Linked DNA regions of Rhodopseudomonas palustris. The protein of the gene in region 1 binds, or shares a complex with, the protein of each later gene. Links are inferred from orthologs where the notes say so. Each region holds a gene or a part of one and is shown on either strand. Other genes may lie near its edges.

Region 1 (2,901 bases):
GAAACGCGCGATCAGTTGCCGGCCGGCGAACGCCGTGGCGAGGCCGAGTTCGCCGGTCGCCGCTGCGATCGCCTGCTCGGCTTGCGCGATCGCCCCATAGCTGTCGAGCCGCCCATCGCAGCCGGGAAGGCCGATCTCGAACAGGCCGGCCTGCGCCATCGGCGCAAACGGATCGTCGCCGGGTCGATCCGCGGTCAGCGCCCGCCAGCGCGCGATGCGTTCGGCGACCGCCGCTGTCGCCGCCTCTGTCGTCCCGAGGGTCGCGCCTGGCGCGCCCGGTGTTCGAAGCTCACTCATGGCTCCGTGTGTAGAACAAGCCCGCGGCGGCGGCGAGTGTTTGTTGTATTCCGGCAAATGGAATGCGGCGCGCGGCGAAGCCAACCTCGCCGCGCGCCACCTATCATCGAGACCAGATCTGCGCCGAAGCGGCCGATCACCGTATCCCGCGTAGTTAAACTGCGTGAACCTTCGGCTCGCGCTCCCAGAACCGCAATTGGGTACACAGCTCCAGGAAGCGCTCGGCGTCCTTCGGACCGCCGAGACTCATCACACCGCCGTCGGGTTCGACGCCGGCCTTCTCCAGCAGCGGCGCCGCATCCTTAGTAACTGCAATGAACTTGGCATGGGCGAAGGCGTCGGCGACGAAGTCGCGCGCGGTCGCCTCCTGCTGCAGTTGAAGTGCCCCCTCCTGTGAGAGCAGCACCGCGACCGCATCGTACAGCACCGACGGACCGCCATTGACCTTCTGCTTCGCCGGCCGCTGCTTACCATCGGACGCGGTGAAGCCGCCGACCTTCGGGGCGATCAGTTCGACCATTGCGCCCTGCTGTATGGCGGCAGCCTCCAGCGCCGCCAGCAACTTGGCGTCGGCACCGTCGCTGACCAGAATGCCGAGCTTGCGCCCCTTGAAGCTGCCCGGCGCATTCTTGACGATGCTGAGCGCCGGCGACGGCGGCAAATCTGTGATCACCTTGCGGGCCGGCTCGGCGGCCGTCGGCAGCTTGATGCCGAGGCCGTCGGCGACCATCTGGGCCAGCGTCTTTTCGACATTGACCAGATGCGACACCACCCGGGCGCGGATCTCCGGCGTCTCCACCTTGCTGAGTTCGAACACAAACGCGTCCTTGATGTGGGTCTGCTCGATCTCGCTCTGACTGACGTAGAACTGCCGCGCCTGACTGTAGTGATCGGCGAAAAGCTCGCCGCGGGCGCGGCGCCTCTCGCCGGCGTCTTCGGCCGGGAAGCTGCGGAAGCCTTTCGGCGTCTCGCGCGGACCTGTGCCCCAACTGTTCGGCTCGTAGTTGACGCGGCCGCGCGGATTGTTGAACGCCATGTGGCCGTCCTGCGTGAAGCTGTGGAACGGGCATTTCGGCGCGTTGATCGGCAGGTCGGTGAAATTGGTGGTGCCGAGCCGCTTCAACTGGGTGTCGAGATACGAGAAGTTGCGCCCCTGCAGCAGCGGGTCGTTGGTGAAATCGACGCCAGGCACGATGTTGGCGGTGTGAAATGCCACCTGCTCGGTCTCGGCAAAGAAATTATCCACGGTTCGATCGAGCACCAGCCGGCCGACGCGGCGGATCGGCACGCGCTCTTCCGGAATGATCTTGGTGGCGTCGAGAATGTCGAACTCGAATTCGTCGGCGAAGGCGTCGTCGAACAGTTGCAGGCCGAGCTCCCATTCCGGATAGTCGCCGGCCTGGATCGCATCCCACAGATCGCGGCGGTGGAAGTCCGGGTCTGCGCCGTTGATCTTCACCGCCTCGTTCCACACCACCGACTGCATGCCGAGCTTCGGCTTCCAGTGAAACTTGACGTAGGTCGATTTGCCGTCGGCATTGATCAGCCGGAAGGTGTGGACGCCGAAGCCTTCCATGAACCGGAACGAGCGCGGGATGGTCCGATCCGACATGATCCACAGCGCCATGTTGATCGATTCCGGCATCAGCGAGATGAAGTCCCAGAAATTGTCGTGCGCGGTCTGGGCCTGCGGGAAGCCGCGATCCGGCTCCTGCTTGGCGGCATGGATCAGGTCTGGAAACTTGATCGCGTCCTGGATGAAGAACACCGGAATGTTGTTGCCGACGATGTCCCAGTTGCCCTCGCGGGTATAGAGCTTGACGGCGAAGCCGCGGACGTCCCGCGCCAGATCCGACGAGCCCTTGTTGCCGGCGACGGTGGAAAATCGCACGAAAGCCGGCGTGCGCTCGCCGGCGCGCTGAAAGATATCGGCGGCGGTGATGTCCGACAGCGACTCATAGGTTTCGAAGAAGCCGTGCGCGCCGAAACCGCGGGCGTGGACGACGCGCTCCGGAATACGTTCGTGGTCGAAGTGGAAGATCTTCTCGCGGAACAGAAAATCTTCCATCAGCGTCGGCCCGCGCCGGCCGGTCTTCAGGCTGTTCTGGTTGTCGCTGATCGGAATGCCCTGGCGGCTGGTGAGCGCCGGCATATCGCCGCTGGCAACCTGATGGGTTTCGCCGCCGGGCCCGCGATGGATCGATGCGTCGGCCAGCTTGGCGGATTTCAGTTCGGGATGCTTGTCGGCCATGGAACCTCGCGCGCAGTAGGACAGAGTGACGAGCGGCGCAGCCCTCGCGGCGATCGAAACCATCGCTGCCGTATCGTTCCAACTGATGCGAGAGAGCCGTCCGCCGCTGGACTACGGCGTGAACGCGGATTGGTTCCTGGGATGAAACGAGCGGGCAGAAGAGGTCGTGATCCTGTTCTGTCATCAAGTCGCAGGTCAGCGCCCACACCCGTCATTCCGGGGCGCTCACGCCAGTGAGCGAACCCGGAATCCAGAGGTTATCGTGGGGTGGATCCGCTAAATCGAGATTCCGGGTTCGCGCGTTTCACGCGCGCCCCGGAATGACCATTTTGGCGCGTACTCGGCCTCCCAAC
Region 2 (2,988 bases), 2.3 Mb from region 1 along the record:
GGTCGCGGCACCGCCCCGAAGCGCTCGACCACGATGTCGCGTTTGTTGTCCTCGACCCGCACCGTCATGACGTAGCGGCCGTCGACGAGATCCTTGGCCAGCACCTCGGCGTTGCGATGCAGCCAGCTCACGCCGGCGCCGTCGGCGGCGTCGACCGACAGATCGAGCACGGTACGGGTGGCCGCCAGACGCTGCTCGATCGCCAGCAGAAGGTCATCGACGCCCTCGCCGCTGACAGCCGAGACCAGCAGGCACGGATGATCCTCGGGCCGGCGCGCCGCGATGTTCTTCAGCTCGTCGCGCTGCTCCGGCTCGAACCGGTCGATCTTGTTCCAGACTTCGAGAATACGTCCACTCGCAGCATCGACGCCGAGCTGGCGCAGCACATTGTCGACATCGCTCTGCTGCGCCTCGGCGTCTTCGTGGCTGATGTCGCGGACGTGCAGGATCAGGTCGGCTTCCAGCACCTCTTCCAGCGTCGCGCGGAATGCGGCGACGAGCTGTGTCGGCAGATTGGAGATGAAGCCGACGGTGTCGGACAGCATCGCCTTGCCGCCATGCGGCAACTGGATCGCGCGCAGCGTCGGGTCGAGCGTTGCGAACAGCATGTCGGCGGCCTGGACGTCGGCGCGCGTCAACCGGTTGAACAGCGTCGACTTGCCGGCATTGGTGTAGCCGACCAGCGCCACCACGCGATACGGCACGCGCTGCCGCCCGGCGCGATGCAGCCGGCGCGTCGCCTGCACCTTCTTCAGCTCGGCTTCGAGCTTGGTGATACGCTCGCCGATCAGCCGGCGGTCGGCTTCGATCTGGGTTTCGCCCGGACCGCCCATGAATCCAAAGCCGCCGCGCTGGCGCTCGAGGTGGGTCCAGGATCGCACCAGGCGCGAGCGCTGATAATTGAGATGCGCCAGTTCGACCTGCAGCGTGCCTTCGCGAGTCTTGGCGCGGCGGCCGAAGATCTCCAGGATCAGACCGGTGCGGTCGAGCACCTTGGCGTTCCAGGCCTTCTCCAGGTTGCGCTGCTGGATCGGCGACAGCGCGCAATCCATCACCACGAGGTCTGCGCCGTGCGCAGCGATCAGGCCGACGATGTCCTCGACCTTGCCCTTGCCGAGATAAGTCGCCGGACGGATCTGGCTGATCGGGGTGAGCACCGCCTCGACCACTTCGAGGTCGATGGCGCGGGCGAGGCCCGCGGCTTCGTCGAGGCGCGCGTCATTGTCGCGGACAGCCGTCTCCGCCGCGTCGGGATCGCCCCGGCGCGCACGTAGATACGGACCTACGACGATCACCCGTCCGGTCTCTCCGCCCTGCCCCGATCGCGGACGATCGGAGCCGCTGTCAATGCCACGGGGTTCCAATCAGACCCGCCTCAAGCTGGCGAGTCCTCGCCGCTTTCGAACAACTGGATCGGCGCCCCCGGCATGATCGTCGAGATCGCGTGCTTGTAGACGAGCTGCGAATGACCGTCGCGCCGCAACAAAAGGCAAAAATTATCGAACCAGGTGACAATACCCTGCAACTTCACCCCGTTGACCAGGAAGATCGTCAGGGGAGTCTTCGTCTTGCGTACGTGGTTGAGGAAAGTGTCTTGAAGGTTTTGTGCGCGGTCTGCCGCCATTTTTTATCCCGCAATTGGTTTTGTCTTTTCTTGCCGGTGAGCGCTCTCTGTCGGAGCTTCACCCCGGTTGCCGACTCCTCCGAGATCCCCCTCCAGAAGCCGACGATCCGATTAGAGGGTAGGCATGGCTTTTAAGCAAGCAACTAAAACCCGGACGGCCTACGCCCCGATCCGCAAAGCTCAGGAAAACACCGCAAAACGGTGAAACTGCTCTCTTAGACGTTTGGCCAATGCGCCGGGGTTGCCGTCACCGATCGGCTGTCCGTCGATCGCCACCACCGGCATCACGATCTGACTGGACGCGGTGACGAACGCCTCTGCGGCTGCGGCCGCTTCGGCCGGCGTGAACGGCCGCTCTTCCAGACGCACCTGAAGCGCTTCGAGCGCGTCGATCAGCACGGCACGGGTGATGCCGGCAAGAATGCCGCTGTCTGCCGAGCGGGTCACCACCCGCCCCTCTTTGGTGACGATCCAGGCGTTGCTCGACGCGCCTTCGGTGACGAAGCCGTCGCCGTCGACGTACCAGGCTTCATAGGCGCCCGCCTCGCGCGCCGCCTGCTTGGCGAGCACGTTCGGCAACAGCGCCGTCGACTTGATATCGACCCGCGGCCAGCGGTTTTCCGGCAGCGTGATCACCTTGATGCCGCGGGCGGCGTTGGCCTGCCCTTTGGCCGGATCGATGCTGCGTGCGGTCACCACCACCGCGGGCTTCACCGAGGCGGCCGGAAAGCCGTGATCACGCCGGGCCACGCCGCGGCTGACCTGCAGATAGACGATGCCGTGGTTCACCCGGTTGCGTCGCACCACTTCATGCATCACCACCGACAGCGCGGAAAGCGGCATCGGCTCTCTGATCCGCAATTCGCCGAGCGAGCGCTGCAGCCGCGCCAAGTGTCGCGGCATGTCGATCAGTTTGCCGTCACGCACTTCGGAGACTTCATAGACGCCGTCGGCGAACTGATAGCCGCGGTCCTCGATGTTCACGCTCGCCTCGCGCATGTCGAGATAACGGCCGTTGACATAGGCGATGCGCGACATCGATTGGATCCAGGTCTGAGATGAGAATTGAAGAAAGGCTCAGCCGACGCCGAGCGCCTTGAGCTTGCGGTGCAGCGCCGAGCGCTCCATGCCGACGAACTCGGCGGTGCGCGAGATGTTGCCGGAGAACCGGCTGATCTGCGCGATCAGATAATCGCGCTCGAACGCCTCTCGGGCCTCGCGGAGCGGCAGACCCATGATGTGCTCGCCATTGTTGCCGGTCGGCATCGTCGGCACCATCGAGCCGACATCCTGCGGCAGCATGTCGGCGGTGATCACCGCATCCGGTCCGCCGCCGGCCAGAATCATCAGGCGCTCGACGTTAT

Evidence for each region.
Region 2: the proteins of FLL57_RS19045 (region 1) and hfq are in contact, whole or in part, in a crystal structure (PDB 3VU3), measured with the Escherichia coli proteins. The link is inferred for Rhodopseudomonas palustris from one-to-one orthologs.

The regions. Positions count from the first base shown.
Region 1 is NZ_CP041387.1:4,143,666-4,146,566, forward strand. It holds FLL57_RS19045 (catalase), read right to left. Parts: upstream 2,549-2,901; coding sequence 452-2,548; downstream 1-451. Other genes in the region: FLL57_RS19040 (acyl-CoA dehydrogenase family protein), read right to left, coding at 1-381.
Region 2 is NZ_CP041387.1:1,880,329-1,883,316, reverse strand. It holds hfq (RNA chaperone Hfq), read right to left. Parts: upstream 1,625-2,988; coding sequence 1,376-1,624; downstream 1-1,375. Other genes in the region: FLL57_RS08500 (sigma-54-dependent transcriptional regulator), read right to left, coding at 2,702-2,988; FLL57_RS08505 (D-amino-acid transaminase), read right to left, coding at 1,805-2,662; hflX (GTPase HflX), read right to left, coding at 1-1,364. UniProt on the Escherichia coli protein: RNA chaperone that binds small regulatory RNA (sRNAs) and mRNAs to facilitate mRNA translational regulation in response to envelope stress, environmental stress and changes in metabolite concentrations.